Regions from separate parts of the Lysinibacillus sp. NPDC097162 genome, predicted to be linked through region 1. Evidence: riboswitches for the same ligand, from Rfam matches in the RefSeq annotation. Region 1 holds a riboswitch; each other region holds the start of a gene.
The links. A riboswitch is a leader RNA that binds a small molecule or an ion and turns the genes downstream of it on or off. The one in region 1 is predicted to bind cobalamin.
Positions count from the first base shown of each region.

Region 2: it holds a riboswitch for cobalamin, as region 1 does, so the genes downstream of both, ACIQXW_RS07910 (ABC transporter substrate-binding protein) here and ACIQXW_RS09635 ((2Fe-2S) ferredoxin domain-containing protein) in region 1, are expected to answer to the same signal.
Region 3: it holds a riboswitch for cobalamin, as region 1 does, so the genes downstream of both, cobT (nicotinate-nucleotide--dimethylbenzimidazole phosphoribosyltransferase) here and ACIQXW_RS09635 ((2Fe-2S) ferredoxin domain-containing protein) in region 1, are expected to answer to the same signal.

Region 1 is NZ_JBIWDT010000001.1:1,890,232-1,895,767, reverse strand. It holds gene ACIQXW_RS09655 (energy-coupling factor ABC transporter ATP-binding protein) at 60-896, opposite strand; gene cbiQ (cobalt ECF transporter T component CbiQ) at 893-1,666, opposite strand; gene ACIQXW_RS09645 (energy-coupling factor ABC transporter substrate-binding protein) at 1,670-1,942, opposite strand; gene ACIQXW_RS09640 (energy-coupling factor ABC transporter permease) at 1,944-2,690, opposite strand; cobalamin riboswitch at 2,833-3,016, opposite strand; cobalamin riboswitch at 3,273-3,452, shown strand; gene ACIQXW_RS09635 ((2Fe-2S) ferredoxin domain-containing protein) at 3,591-3,962, shown strand; gene cobJ (precorrin-3B C(17)-methyltransferase) at 3,966-5,536, shown strand, end outside.
Region 2 is NZ_JBIWDT010000001.1:1,577,848-1,583,383, reverse strand. It holds gene ACIQXW_RS07915 (GTP-binding protein) at 1-1,390, opposite strand, end outside; cobalamin riboswitch at 1,571-1,758, shown strand; gene ACIQXW_RS07910 (ABC transporter substrate-binding protein) at 2,010-3,005, shown strand; gene ACIQXW_RS07905 (precorrin-3B methylase) at 3,062-3,763, shown strand; gene ACIQXW_RS07900 (DUF2243 domain-containing protein) at 3,962-4,456, shown strand; gene ACIQXW_RS07895 (cytochrome c oxidase assembly protein) at 4,446-5,285, shown strand; gene ACIQXW_RS07890 (PhzF family phenazine biosynthesis protein) at 5,458-5,536, shown strand, end outside.
Region 3 is NZ_JBIWDT010000001.1:305,220-310,755, forward strand. It holds gene ACIQXW_RS01430 (alpha/beta fold hydrolase) at 1-425, shown strand, start outside; gene miaA (tRNA (adenosine(37)-N6)-dimethylallyltransferase MiaA) at 412-1,305, shown strand; gene hfq (RNA chaperone Hfq) at 1,404-1,634, shown strand; gene ACIQXW_RS01445 (rhodanese-like domain-containing protein) at 1,729-2,031, shown strand; cobalamin riboswitch at 2,173-2,348, shown strand; gene cobT (nicotinate-nucleotide--dimethylbenzimidazole phosphoribosyltransferase) at 2,454-3,509, shown strand; gene ACIQXW_RS01455 (trimeric intracellular cation channel family protein) at 4,207-4,812, opposite strand; gene ACIQXW_RS01460 (methionine gamma-lyase family protein) at 4,960-5,536, shown strand, end outside.

The DNA of each region.
Region 1 (5,536 bases):
TCTCAATAAATTTTTTTCAATTGTTTTAAAATTGTTTGAGTGCCTGGCACCCAAACAATTTAGAGCTGCTCGATAAGTGTTTGTAAGTCTTCTTTTGATCGAGGCATAGGCATGCCAACGTCAAATAGCTTTTTGTTTTGTAAGGCGAGGGTTATTTCAAAAACCCAAGGTCGTTCAAGATGGGCTAGTTCAAGTAACTTCTCTTGATAGAACAATTCGACCGGGTCCCCATTGTAAATGACTTTCCCAGCCTCCATAACAATTATTTGATCCGCCCATTCATAAGCCAAAGCGATATCATGGGTCGCCAATAAAAAAGTTCGTTCCCCATTTTCTAATTTAGCTAAGTAATGTAAAAGTTGTGCAGCATAATAATTGTCTAGTCCAGCAGTCGGTTCATCTAATAGTAATACAGAAGGTTCCATTGCCAGCACACCTGCCATGGCAACACGTTTTTTCTGTCCGACGCTTAAAAAATGTATGGGCTTATCAAGTAATGACTCAACCTCTGTTTGTGCTACTGCCCAGGCGATTTTTTCCTCGATTTTTTCATGAGACCAGCCAAGATTTAATGGCCCGAAAGCGATATCTTGCTTTACTGTACCTGAAAAAAGTTGATTGTCAGCATCTTGGAATACGATGCCGACTTGCTGACGTAATGCGGATAATGCTTTTCTAGAATAGCTAAGCGCTTCGTTGCAAAACGTAATGCTGCCATCGGTCGGTTTTAAAATTCCATTTAGATGCTGAAATAGTGTTGATTTGCCAGCACCATTATGACCTAGTAGGGCGATTTTTTTCCCCTTTGGAATTTGCAATGAAATATCTGTAAGTGCCTCGGTACCGTCTGCATAGGCATATGATAAATGTTTAAGATCAAAATAAAGCTCTGTCATGAGAAAAAACCTCCATATATTACGAGGAATAAAAATATAAAAACAATTCTAAACCAGTTTTTCTTGCTATAACATACACTGTCTTGCCAATAAACAGATTCGCCACCACGTGCTAGCATCGCATTATTTAGTTCACGACTACGTTGAAACATTTCCGCAAACAATGCTGCAATAAGCATGGAAATCGACCGTAGCCATTGCATAGGTGATTGATAGCCAAGGCGTGATTGTTGAGCAAGATGAATTTTTTGCATGCTATTTAAAAAGATGAAAATAAATCGATACGTTAGCTCTACTAATTCTACAAATAAAGCAGGAAGACGCCATTGACGTAAGACGTGACAAATAGATTGGACCGATGTCGTTAAAATTAAAAAGTATAAACAGCTAATACTGCCTAATACAGAGAACAATAGCTGCTGTGCTGTGATCAAGCTTTCATTTCCGATGAAAAAAGTCCAATTACTAAGAGAAAATGCCCAGAAATGTGCTGGGAGGTTACTTGAATTTGGTGCAATTGAAATCAAAATAGATAGTAAACTGGATAGCAGAAAAAATCCTGGTAACAGCAGTAATTTCGCATAGTATTGGAAAGGGATTTTTGCGCCTAAAATGATAAAAGCACTCATTACAATAAATGTAATGAGTGAAATAAGTTCATCTCTCACGATAAGCGACAATAGCAGTAACCCCAAGGAAAACGTCATTTTTTCTAACGGATGAACGGACGCTAGTTTATTCATATAAGCATACTTATCAATGAGTAACATCGTTTAACCTTCCTTATGCTTGCCGCGCATATAGCCTACGAAATAGCCAATAAAGCCAGCACCAATCGCAGCCTGTAATACGAATAATAAGCTTTCAATTTCACCACTTGGTGGCTCCCATAAGCTTTCAAACCATGGTTCATATTCTGCATTAATTTCACCGATTGCAGCTTCAGCTTCTCCGTCTGCACCACCGAATTCTGCACCTTTTTGTACGAAAAGAGGGATGATTGCTAAAAGTACAACGACAGCTAGTAGCAGTAAATTTTTCTTCATCCTAATGTGCCTCCTTTGCTGAGAAAACACGTAGTGCCTTTAATTCGCTCACATTGTATTTTTTTAAGAAATTCATAACGATAACTGTTAAAATTCCTTCACTAATTGCTAGAGGGATTTGTGTTAAAGCAAAAATACCTGCAAATTTTGTGAATGAAGCCATAAAGCCTCCTACTTCAGAAGGGAAAGCCAATGCTAATTGAACTGAAGTGACAACATATGTACCTAAGTCCCCAAGCATCGCTGCAAAAAAGACAGCAATAGAGAATGATAGACCGATTTTTTGAGAACCTTTAAAGACATAATACGCAATAATTGGTCCTACAATCGCCATAGAGAAAGCATTTGCACCTAAAGTGGTAATACCACCATGTGCTAAAAGTAATGATTGGAATAATAAAACGATTGTTCCAATCACACTCATGGCTAATGGTCCGAAAAGAACTGTACCAAGGCCAACACCAGTAGGATGTGAGCAACTTCCTGTTACTGATGGAATTTTCAGTGCCGATAAGACGAATGCGAATGCACCTGATAAGCCTAATATCATTTTCGTTTCAGGATTTTCGTCAATTGTTTTACGAATAGAACGTAATCCTAAAATAATAAATGGAATCGAAATAACCCACCAAAAAATCGCCCATTCAATCGGCAAAAATCCTTCCATGATATGCATGGCAAACGCTCGTTTTGGTACTAGTAAAAGAGCCACTAAGAAATAACTAAGTTTCCAAAAAGAAAATTTCAAAACCTTTCCTCCTCAACAGTAATTTTCGAATGTAGCGTGCGCAATAAAAAAAAGCACTTCTCCGTTTCGGAAAAAGTGCATAGCTGAAAAAGCAAATAGAACTGTCATTTGCCAAGCCGCACACCTATCCTCGTAGGTTGAAACGATCACGATTTTCTCGGCAGGTCTCCTGGCTTTAGTTCAACATTTTATAGGCCTTCCCGTCCTATGGACAGTGACATTTTCTATAAAATTCCCTAGTACAGTGGCGGGACCGCGCCGGACTTGAACCGGCTTCCCTTTTAAGCGAAATGTATACACTTCGCACCGAAAAAAGATGAAGTTGTGAGTTTTCACGATGAAGTGTAACATGTTTTTCCAATCATAAGCTATCCTTTTTTTTTGTAAAAAATTTTTTATAAAATAACAATCTAGAAAATTCAGATAAATGTCAGAGAAAATCTATCAATTTTAATGAAATATTTGTTGAAATTTTAATAAAAATCTAATAAATAAAAAAGAAATGTTGAAAAGTATAAAAATGATAGGCTATGATAGAAACAGTTTTATATTCGTTTTATTAACATTTCATTTCAAAATTTAAATATAAATCCATCATTAAGTGCTCGATATACTTCGAGATAATAGGGAAATCGGTGTAAATCCGATACAGCCCCCGCTACTGTAATAGCTGATGAAATCGCAATGCCACTGAAAACTTGGGAAGGCGCGAAAGTAAGAGGAAGCTTAAGTCAGGAAACCTGCTTAGTTGATGATATGCAAACTTTTCGGAGGGAGAAGTGAAGCGAGAGCGGATACGTGTATATTCGTTTTTATTTTGGCTTCTATAAAACCTTTACTCTTCGATATCGAGTAAAGGTTTTTTCTTTTTCCTAAAAGTAGAATGAGGGGAGAAAAGCAATGACAACTTGGAATTTAGAGGGCATGAAAACCCATCTTTTTATTTGTAATGGTAGTAGTTGCATGAAAAAAGAAGCTGAGGAAATTACGCTCGCAATACGAGACGAAATAGAGAAATTAGCACTCGATAAGGAAATACATACGACAAGAACGCGTTGTAATGGCAGATGTAAAGATGCTTGTGTTGTGATCGCGTACCCACAGGGAAATTGGTATCGTGTACCAACAGTTGAGCATGGTAGAACACTTGTACAAGATTTAAACCATGATTCTTTACACAGCGAGCATGTTTTTACACTGACAGAAGGTACGTTGCAACGTACCCCACAAACAACAGCCATTAAAGGCATCGACAAGGTGAAAGAGGGGTAAAAAATGGCGCAAAAAGGAAAGATTTTTGTTGTAGGCTTTGGACCTGGAGATTTCAAGCATATTACGACACGTGCTGTAGAGGCATTACAACAAAGTGAATTTATTATCGGTTATAAAACGTATGTTGAGCTCATTCAAGATTTAGTAAGTGCGAAGTCGATTGTTAGTACTGGTATGACAGAAGAAGTGTCACGAGCACAAGAAGCGGTACGTCAAGCGGAGGCTGGAAATATCGTTTCTGTTATTTCGAGTGGTGACTCAGGCGTATATGGGATGGCTGGACTTGTATATGAAGTACTAATTGAGCTTGGGTGGACGGAAGCAACAGGTGTTGAAGTCGAAATTGTGCCAGGAATTTCTGCTATTAATTCGTGTGCAAGTTTGCTAGGCGCACCGATTATGCATGATTCTTGCACGATTAGTTTAAGCGATCATTTAACACCTTGGAATTTAATTGCAAAGCGTGTGGAAGCTGCGGCGATGGCCGATTTTGTCATTGCGTTATATAACCCAAAAAGTGGTCGCCGTACACGTCAAATTGTAGAAGCCCAACGGATTTTACTAGAATATCGATCACCGGATACACCTGTAGGACTTGTGAAAAGTGCCTACCGTGATCGTCAGGAAATAACGATGACGACTTTAGCAGAGATGCTCGAGCATGATATCGGCATGTTAACTACAGTTATTATTGGAAATTCATCGACATTTTTTTATGACAATAAAATGATTACACCGCGTGGCTATCAGCGCAAATATACACTTGGAGAAGAAAAACAGCCTTTACGTCCACACCAGCGTTTAAGAGAAGAAAATGAGCCGTGGGCAATGAACCAAGAAACAGGTACTGCAAGTCATGACTTTGCTGCAGATCCAAATGCAGGACGTCTGAAAAGTAGTATTGCGATAGCACCTGCGCCTGTATCGGTACAAGAAAAATCATCTCTAGAAATGGCAGCAACTGCACTAGCCATGGTGAAAGGAACAACTGTCACAAAGGCTACAACGAAGTTAGTTCAGCAAAAAATGGAGTCGATTTTTGAACTTGCTGTTAGTCCTGGGGTAGCAAATAAATTTTTCACTCCACAGCAAATGATGACGTTAGCTGAAGTTGTGGGAGATGAAGGCACGATGGAATATACACCTGACCATCAAATTCATTTAAAAATTCCAACGACAGAGCCAGAAATTATTACTGAAAAGTTAAGAGAAGTAGGCTTTTTACTCGCACCAATTGGGGATGTGCTGTCATTAAAGGCTTGTGACTTCTGTTATGGCGAGAAGGCAGATTCAATTCCATATGCAGAGGAGATTCAAGCAAAGCTTGGTGGGTTGTCGTTGCCTAAAACACTGAACATTGGTTTTAATGGCTGTGGCATGGCGTGTTATCGTGCAGTATTTGACGATATAGGTATCGTCTACCGGAAAAGTAAATTTGATGTTTTTATCGGTGCGAAACCAGTAGGGCGTACTGCACATGCAGCACAGCCGGTTGTAGAGGGACTAGAGCCAGAACAGCTTATTCCGCTTATTACAGACATTATTGAGGAATATAAGGCAAATGCACATCCAAA
Region 2 (5,536 bases), 310 kb from region 1:
GTTTTTCAATTAGTCGTTGGTTTCCAACTGATAAATCATCAGCATGACAAGCGTTAACAAAAGTGTTACCAGTTCCACGAATATTAGGCTCCATTAACAGGTGTACCTCAGCATAATGTTTTAAAGGCTCGAAATGACCGTATCCTGTTACAGTTGTTACGATTGATTCCATATATAAGATTTTTGGCTCACCAAAAGTAACAGAAAGTGAAAAGCGATTTTTTAACACTTCAGCAAGTACTTCAAGTTGAATAACCCCCATAATATGTACATGGATTTCTTGGAATTTCTCATGCCAAACGACTCGTAACGATGGTTCCTCCGCTTCAAGTAAACGGAATACTTGTAAAACTTCTTTTATATGCTGTTGTCCATCATACTGTACTTTAGCTTGTAACGTAGGCACAAGCTCATATGGCTGAGGAGGTATTGTACTACCTAAAATATCACCGACTTTTGCTAGACTAAGCCCTTTAACCGCGAAAATTTCTCCTGCTTGCACTTCTTGTGTTGTGTCAAAACGGCTGCCATTATATAAACGAATTTCAGTTATTTTTTCAGTCACATCACCAAATGTAAAGTCTTGGCGTGTATGTAAAGTTCCTTGCAATGCTTTGATAAACGTTAACCGTTGAGTTCCATCATGGCGAATTTTAAATACCTCACCTTGAAATGGTGCTTGATGGTCGAATCGAGTCTCCGTAAGTAGAGGGAGCTGTGATAAAAATTCTTTTATTCCAATATCCTTTAATGCCGCACCAGTAAAGCAAGGAAATGTTTGCTCTTGTTTAATCAACTTTTGCAACTGTAATAGGCATGTTTGTGCATCGAGAGTTTCTGTCAAATAGGCATCGAGTAGTTGTTCATCACGTTCAGCTAGCCATTCAGCAATGTGGCTCTGGACATAATCTGTACGCAATGGGTCGTCTATTAAAAGTACGTCCTTCGAACATTCCTTTCGAAGCTGCTTCATAACGGCATCTACATCAGCGCCTTCACGATCTATCTTATTAATAAAGAAGAAGGTTGGTACGTTGTATTGACGTAGCAATTGCCACACGGTTTCAGTATGTCCTTGTACACCCTCTACTGCGCTTACGATAATAATGGCGTAATCCATTACACGAATTGCGCGTTCCATCTCTGGTGAAAAGTCGACATGCCCAGGCGTATCAATTAGTGTGTATGTATCATCCCCAATTTGCATCCGTCCTTGTTCAGCAAAAATGGTAATACCACGAGCTTGTTCGATAGTATGATTATCTAAAAAAGTATCTTGGTGATCGACTCTTCCGCGCGTTTGAATACTGTTCGTATGGAATAGTAGTTGTTCACAAAAGGTTGTCTTTCCTGCATCGACATGTGCGAGCACACCAATCGTTTTATACATAAAAAATCCTCATTTCTATTTTTCCTATATTCCTATTGTAACAGATAGTGCTTAAAAACATTTCGAGTAGAATAGTTCTCGTTTATGTTTGAATAGTGGTCAATTATTCGTAATTATTAGTTATGGATTTTTTTGTGTGATTGAAAACAAAAATTACTTCTGCTAGGCTATTTTTATAACTTAATACTTCTATATATTGGTGCAAATGGTTTATATCATTTGCTTAAAAGGGAAATCGGTGTAAATCCGATGCTGTCCCGCAACTGTAAATGGGGAGTTTATACAACACAGTCACTGTAGTTTAACTATGGGAAGACGTATAAACGTTGAACCTAAGCCAGGATACCTGCCAATATATATTATTTTACTTAACACCACGAGGATGGGAATAGTGATTGGTTGAATAACCATTGTTTTTTCACTATGCCGCCCTCTTGGAAACAAGAGGGTTTTTTGTGTCCATTTTGATGTGCAGTAGTTTAAGCAGGAACCGTAGCAAACAGCAATTCATGCTTTTACCAGGAAATGAAGCGTCAAGAAGTGCTCGTAATCAATAGCAAAGAAGTCATTGATTTCTTACTATAAAGATGAAAAATTACAAACTAAAGGAGAAACAAACATGAACAAATGGAAAGGCATGTGGCTAGTTCTTGCAATGGCACTATTGAGCATTTTAGGCGCTTGTAGTGCAAAAGATGATTCAGAATCAGCTGCACAAAGTGAAAACATTGAACCAGCACAAGCAGAGGCAAAAGAAGTAACAATTGATAATAACGATACGACACAAGTTTATACAGAAGCTCCTAAAAAGGCGATTAGCTTAAATCAGCACGTTACAGAAATAATGCTAGCATTAGGTTTAGAAGATTCAATGGTTGGTACTGCTTATTTAGATGATAAAATTTATGAACCTTTACAAGCAGCTTACGATAAAGTACCAGTGATAGCGGAGCAGTATCCGACAAAAGAACAAGTAATTGATAGTGAAGCGGATTTTTTATACGCTGGGTGGAAAAGTGGCTTTAGCGAAAAGGGTGTTGGTACACCAGAAGAGTTAGAAGCACTTGGTATTCACACATATTTACATACTTCTTCAAGTATTACAAAACCAACGTTAGAGGATATATTTACGGATATCCGTAATATTGCAAAAATCTTCCGTGTTGAAGACCGCGGAGAGGCATTAATTGAACAGATGACAAAGGATGTTGATGCTGTTCGCGCAAAGTTACCCCAAGGTGAAAAAGAATTACGTGTTCTAGTTTTCGATAGTGGGGACAAGGAAGTCTTTACAGCGGCACAAAACTTTATGGATGAACTTGTCACAGTTGCTGGCGGTAAAAACATTTTTGGCGATGTTGAATCGGGCTGGACAACGGTATCAAAAGAAGAAACAGTTGAACGTAACCCTGAAGTCATTGTCGTAATTGATTATGGTTCCCAAACAGCAGAAGACAAAATTAAATTCCTAAAAAGTGATCCGGCATTAAAAGAAACAGATGCTGTGAAAAATGAACGCTTTGTCATTTTACCACTTTCAGCAGCTTCAGAAGGGGTTCGTGCTGCAGAGGCTATTGAAATTTTAGCAAAAGGTTTTTATCCTGAAAACTTTTAAATAACAATCGAAAGAGCTAGCTACTTGCTAGCTCTTTTTCATAAGGAGAACAAACAATGAATGCCTTTCGTTCAAATACACCAGATCGAACATTTGAAAAACTAAATACAAATGGAAATTTTACACGCCTTGCAGTAAGTCCAGGTATTATCAATAAGCATTATACACCAGCTCAATTTCAAAAAATTGCTGAGGTTGTAGGTGATAGCGGCGCAATTAAATACTCGGCTTCCTATAGTATCCTTTTGTCCGTCCCAACTATAAACGTGAATGAAATTATCAATGAGCTTCAAGAAGCAGGCTTATATATTGCAAAGCAAGGTCCTATCGTTGCGATAAAAGCATGTGATTTTTGTGATGGGGACAAAATGGAGGCTGCCGAAATAACCGAACACCTATACGAAGCATTACATGAAGAAACTGTGCCTTCTAGACTACGGTTAAATATTAATGGCTGTGCATCGGCTTGCTATAATGCTGTATATGATGATATTGGGCTTGTTTATCAAAAGGATAGCTTCGATGTTTACTTAGGTGCCGTGCCGATGGGGGCCAATGCAAAGGCGGGTACACTATTTGCTAAAAGAGTTTCAGTACAAAAAATAGAAAGCTTTCTACAACAAATTATCAGGCATTATCAGAAACACGCTCGCCCAAATGAACCTTTCCATAAATTTTATCGTAGAACAAATAGCGCTGAATTTTGGCAAGCATTAAAGCCTTCATTGATTTCTGCCTTTGGAGTCGTGTCGTTTTAAACAACTGAATAAAAGCAAAGAGCTGGCTAGAGCTAGCTCTTCTTTAATGGAAACAATAGATGACTAGGTAGGGGTATAGATGTTAAAAATAATATCTTTAAAGAAGAAGTTTTAGCCTGATACGCTAGGTAAAGTTGGGTTGAAATATTAAAAATTAGGGAATGATAAGGACGAAAATCTAAATGTAGGGGGGATGGAATGACCATCTTAAACAATCATAACAATACACAAGTTTATGTAAGCCGGAATTTATTGTCAGGGTTTCTATTTGGGATAGGCCTAGTAGCTTTTATAGATGAGACTATTTTTCATCAATTATTTCGCTGGCATCATTTTTATGATAAGTCTACAACGGATATTGGCTTAATTTCTGATGGTATATTCCATGCAATTAGTTGGTTTGCTACTATTGCAGGATTATTTTTACTTGCAGATATTCGTCGTAAAAGTGGGTTTTTGTTGAAGAGATGGGTTGGTGGCATGTTACTAGGTGCAGGAGGTTTCCAATTATATGATGGCATCATTCAACATAAGCTAATGCGAATACACCAGATTAGGTATGTAGAAAATGTTATCGTATACGATGTAATTTGGAATGTACTTGCTGCAATTATTCTCATAATCGGACTTTATCTTGCTGTTCGTACTAGCAATAAAAATCTTCAAGTAGAGGCTACCACTAATGAACGCTGACCATCACCAAATATTAGAGGGTGGTCCTAGTCATGATGGTTTTGGAATCATTCATCCTCAACTAGTTTTTTTAATTTTGTTTATTACCATATTAATTTTGTATATTAGTGCTACTGTAATTACAAATCGAAATTATAAAACATGGCCATTTAATCGTATAGTAAGTTTAGTTTTTGGAATTTTATTGGCGATTAGTGCTGTTGTAGGTCCTTTAGCAAATCGTGCTTCTATAGATTTTACAGCACACATGTTTAGCCATTTACTTTTGGGTATGCTAGCACCGTTATTCATTGTACTTGCAGCTCCTATGACATTAATACTTAGAACTTTAAGCACCCCATTAGCTCGGGGGCTTTCAAGAATTTTAAGAAGTTGGCTAGCACGTATACTTATTCATCCACTAGTTACTAGCTTTCTAAATATAGGTGGACTTTGGATATTGTACACTACTAACCTATATTCATTAATGCACGACAATAGTCTAATACATGTAATTGTCCATTTACATGTATTCATTGCAGGCTATTTGTTTACTGTTTCTATCATTTATTTTGATCCTGTATATCATAGGAAATCCTTTATTTACAGAGCAATAGTTTTAATTATTGCATTAGCAGGACATGGAATATTATCGAAGTATATTTATGCTCATCCTCCTAAAGGTGTTCCGATAGAACAAGCAGAAATCGGAAGTATGGTTATGTACTATGGTGGAGATATAATTGATGCCATAATAATTTTTACACTTTGCTTGCAATGGTATAAGGCAGCAAGACCACGAGACCGTGAACTGCAAACAACTAAGGGAACAACATTAAAAATTAATTAAAGAAAGAGTGACGCATATAGAGTCACGCTCAGACTGTAAACAAACTATTTTTGGCGAGGTCAGATGCTAAAAAATAGTTTGTTTCTTGCTTTATAGCGAATTTTTCCAACAACATTTATACATCGTGTTTTCTATGCTACAATTTCCTATAAGTGTGGAAGGAAGGTGTTTTATGAAAATATCCGTTTATGTTGCAAGTGCATTTAGCAAAGATCATAAAGGCGGAAATAAAGCAGGAGTAGTATTTATGG
Region 3 (5,536 bases), 1.6 Mb from region 1:
TATTAAATAAATTGAGTTTTGGGAGCTTCAATAAGCAAGTTCCAAATGCTAAAACAGCGTATGATTGGTTATGTTCTGTAGAGCATGAGGTGCAAAAATATATTGATGATCCATATTGTGGCTTTATACCAACAAACCAATTTTTTGTTGATTTAACGGCTGGCCTTATGGTGCTAAATCGAAAAAAAGAGATTGAAAAAATAAATAAAAACTTACCGATCCTTTTGATAAGTGGTAGCAAGGACCCTGTTGGTGACGGTGGTCAAGGAGTGTATACAGTGGCAGAGCGTTTTGTAGAAGCAGGTATACAGGATGTTACAGTCTATTTATTTGAAGATAAGCGACACGAAATTTTAAATGAAGACAATCATCAGGCGGTTCATCAAGTTTTATTACGGTGGTTAAAAAAGTATGATACAAAATAAAATTCAGCAAGCAGAGGTTGTTGCAATCGTTGGACCAACGGCCTCTGGTAAAACAGCACTGAGCATTGAGCTAGCAAAAAAGTATAATGGTGAAATTATTAATGGCGATTCGATGCAAATTTATAAAGACTTAAATATTGGTACAGCGAAAATTACCGAGGAAGAGATGCAAGGTGTACCACATCATTTATTAAGCTTCAAAGAGCCAACAGAATCATTTTCAGTAGCGGATTATCAAAAACTGGTGCGTGCCAAAATTAGTGAAATACAGGCACGCGGGAAGTTGCCAATTATTGTTGGAGGCTCTGGATTATATGTACAAGCAGTGCTCTATGATTTCCAATTTACGGAGGAGCAGGTAGATGAGGTAGCACGTAAGGCGTATTATGAGGAGCTAGAAAAGTTGGGTCCTGAAGCAATGCATGCAAAACTACTAGCATTGGATCCGAAAACGGCAGAAACAATTCATCCGAATAATACAAGACGTGTTATTCGAGCATTAGAAATGATTGAATTAAGTGGTGTTTCAAAAGCTTCAGATGAACATAATCGTGGAGAAATCCCCCTTTATCGCCATTTGATTTTAGGGCTTGGAGAAAATATGTCACGCGATGAGCTTTATGATCGCATAAATCGCCGAGTAGATTTGATGATGGACAAAGGGCTGTTACAAGAAGTAAAAGGGTTATGGCAGCAAAATATTCGAGGTGTACAGTCAATACAAGCGATTGGCTATAAGGAATTGTATGATTACTTAGATGGTAGATGCACATTAGAAGAAGCAATTGAAAGTTTAAAACAAAATTCTCGTCGCTACGCGAAAAGACAACTTACTTATTTCCGTAATAAGATGGACATTCATTTTATTGAAAAAGACTAAAAACTTTAATAATTTCTAAAAATTACTAATTGATAAATTGGTATAACATGCTACTATAGGAATGAAGAGGTAGAAAGAGAGTAGGGGAGGCGCAATCTATGAAATCAATCAATTTGCAAGATACGTTTTTGAACCATCTACGTAAAAACAGTGTTTTTGTAACTGTGTTTCTGTTAAACGGGTTCCAGTTAAAAGGAACAGTGAAATCCTATGACAACTTTACAGTATTATTAGTTGATGCTGAAAGCAAACAGCATCTCATTTACAAACACGCAATTTCTACTTTCGTTCCAGCAAAGCAAGTCGAATTTTTAGAGACAGAAGAATAGAGTCATTTTAAGCAGCTAGTGCTACATCACTAGCTGTTTTTTTTCGTTCACGCTATAATGTAATAGGAAATTGATATATTGGAGGACTATAAAGATGAAATCAATGGATACAACGCAATTATTAGAACAACTAGATGCTAACGAAGACCTATACATTATTGATGTGCGAGAAGATGATGAGGTAGCACAAGGTGTCATTCCTGGTGCTAAGCATATAGCGCTTGGAACAATTCCAGAGCGTTTAGATGAGATAGATAGATCTAAGCCTTATATTATCGTATGTAAAGCTGGCGGACGCTCGGCAAATGCATGTGCTTATTTAGAAGCACAAGGCTTTGATGTAACAAATCTTGAAGGCGGCATGCTTGCCTATGATGGGGAATTAGAATTTAAATAATGTAAGATGAAGGTATTTAACAAGTCAGTTGTTAAATACCTCATTTTTTTGTTTATATTAAATGATGGCAATGCAAAAAGTGCTGTTACCAAAACTTTTAACAATATTGACACTCAAAAAACTTTGTCGTAAATTTAAATTAATTACATAAAAGCATTAGGTGCCCACGTTGGGAGAATAGGGAATAAAGTGAAATGCTTTAGCGGTCCCACCACTGTAAAATGGAGTTTTATAGAGAATACCACTAGCGATGGCTGGGAAGGTTCTATAAAATGTTGAGATTGAGCCAGGAGACCTGCCTAATTGCTTCGGATGATATGGACGATGGAAAAGTCTGTAGTTTATTTGTTATGAAATAAACTACAGGCTTTTCTATTTTTTTCATTCTTTTATGTAAAAGGCTAAAAAAAGGAGAGATGATGATGCAATTGCTACAACAAACGATTCAACACATTCAACGTACTAACAACAAAATGATGGAAAATGCAAAGGAACGTATAGATTCTCTTAGCAAGCCACCAAGCAGTTTAGGGAAGCTGGAGTCGCTTGCTATACAACTAACTGGGATTACGGGAGAACTATATCCTAAACTCGATAACAAAGTGATCATCGTTTGTGCGGCAGATCACGGTGTTTGTGACGAAGGGGTAACATCGAATCCACAAAACGTAACATTTTTTCAAACATTGAATTTTCCTAAAGGGGTAACAGGTGTTTGTGCTATTGCTAAAATAACAAATGCAAAAATTGTAACGGTGGATGTCGGTGTCAAAGAGGATATTCCGCTTAATGCTGGTGTACTAATAAAAAAAATTAAATATGGTACGGATAATATGGCGAAAGGTCCAGCGATGACGAGGGAAGAAGCAGTCCAATCAATTGAAGTAGGCATAGAAATAGCGACATCAGAAATAGCAAAAGGAGCAAATGTTCTTGGTACTGGTGAAATGGGGATAGGCAATACAACACCTAGTGCAGCTATATTATCAGTACTTCATGCTTGTCATCCGCATGAAGTGACGGGATTCGGTGCAGGGCTAGGGTTAGGAGGAATTGAACATAAAGTAGCTGTTATTCAAAAGGCTATCGAAATAAACAAACCTAATCGTCATGATGCAATCGATATACTTGCAAAAGTTGGTGGGTTAGAAATAGGGGCTATGGCTGGAGTAATCCTTGCGGCTGCCGCAAATCGCAAACCAGTTGTCATTGATGGCTTTATTTCTACAGTAGCTGCACTAATTGCATATGAGCTTGAACCAAAAGTACAAGACTATATCATACCTTCTCATGCATCAGAAGAACCTGGGGCAAAAATAGCAGCCGAATTGCTAGGAGTAGAGCCGATGCTTCATATGAATATGCGATTGGGCGAGGGCTCTGGCGCAGCATTAGCGTTTCCAATTCTAGACGCAGCTTGTTCGATGATGAGCAATATGGCTACATTAGCAGAGTCTATGGCGCTAATAGATAAATAATAATTGACGAGGAATAAGGTTTGTTCTTAGAGCGAAGGAAATAGTATATGCAATCTAGTTGATGGTAGCGAAGGTTGCGGCTTACATCGTGCCCGCGAAAAGCACACGCCGAAGCGGACATCAACGGTAAAGCAGAAAGAGTTCGATTAATGTGATGGCGTTTTTACGCTATGTAAGAAGAATGAAACTATAGCTGTTCATTCTTTGGCAGTAAATAAAAAATTAGAAGAGAACACGAGTTGATGGTAGCGAAGGTGGGCGACTCCTGCGGGAACGCACGCAGTGTAAGCCGCAACAAACCGCGCGTTAGCGAAGGTTGCGGCTTACGTTGTGCCCGCGGAAAGCGCACACCGAAGCGGACATCAACGGTAAAGCAGAAAGAGTTCGACTAATGTGATGGCGTTTTTACGCTATGTAAGAAGAATGAAACTATAGCTGTTCATTCTTTTGCAGTAAATAAAAAATTAGAAGAGAACACGAGTTGATGGTAGCGAAGGTGGGCGACTCCTGCGGGAACGCACGCAGTGTAAGACGCAACAAACCGCGCGTTAGCGAAGGTTGCGGCTTACGTCATGCCCGCGGAAAGCGCACACCGAAGCGGACATCAACGATATAGAGTTCGACTAATATGATGACATTTTTACGTTGTACCCGCAGAAAGCACTCGCCGAAGCGGACAATAATGGTATAGCCTCTATTAAGCTCGGTTCAACTTCCGTAACGGCAAACGCCATTTCTTCATATATGAAAGAACTCGTAAAACCGTAATGACACCGAATAATACATATAAGAAAATATCGCCTGGTAGTAATTCCAGTCCAATTAGAAGACCTGCAAGTGCTGCCCAGACACCGTAAATTTCATCGCGTAGCACGAGTGGCTTCCGTCCAGCCAATAAATCCCGAACAATACCACCGCCTGAACCAGTTAAAACAGCAGCAACAATGACTGCACTAATTGGCATATTGAGTTTGACAGCGTACAATGCACCTTGTATAGCAAAAGCCGATAAACCAATAGCATCTGTGAAATTGCCCCAACGATGCCAATGCTGTATTAGATGATGCGGAAAAATAAAAAATATAGTAATTGCAGCAATCGCAATTTGGAACATCATATCTTGCCCCCACAATGTTGTGACAGGTAGACCAATCAGTAAATTACGAATGGCACCTCCACCGAATGCAGTTACAATGCCAAGTATATATACACCGAATAAATCGTATTCTTCTTCCATTGCAATTATTGCCCCGGAAATAGCGAAGGCAATTGTCCCGATGATGCTAAAAACTTCCCAAGCCATCACTTTCCCCCCTTATACGAGAATAATTTGTAGTAAGTCCGCCCCTTAGCTTAGCGCATTTAACAGCTAGACACAATAGCAATTTTTGCAGGGTTGCAAACAAATTGATAAGATAGGAAAGAACAATTTGAAACGGAGACGAAAACAATGACTTTTACAACCCATTTAACAGCAGAAACGTTAACATTAGCGGAAAAAATAGAAGAAAAGGTGCGCCCTTATCATACGAAGGTAGAGAATATGGCGTTCGTCAATCAGCAAAAGGTACTTTCCGCATTCAGAGCGCATCAAGTAAGCGATTTTCATTTACATCCGTCAAATGGCTATGGCTATGATGACGAGGGACGTGACAATCTTGAGCGTGTATATGCACAAGTTTTTGGAGCAGAGGCGGCGATTGTCCGTCCGCAAATCATATCTGGTACACATGCGATTACGCTTAGTCTATTCGGTGTGCTACGACCAGGTGATGAATTGCTTTATATTTCAGGTCAACCATATGACACGCTACAATCGATTGTCGATGGTGGTGACAAAGATACGGGTTCGCTGAAGGATTATAAAATTGGTTATCGCCATGTAGATTTGATTGACAATAAAGAAATTGATTGGACTGCAGTTGCTGCAGCTATTACACCAAACACGAAAATGATAGCTATTCAACGTTCAAAAGGCTATGCAACTCGTCCTTCCTTTACCATCTCACAAATTGCAAAAATGTGTG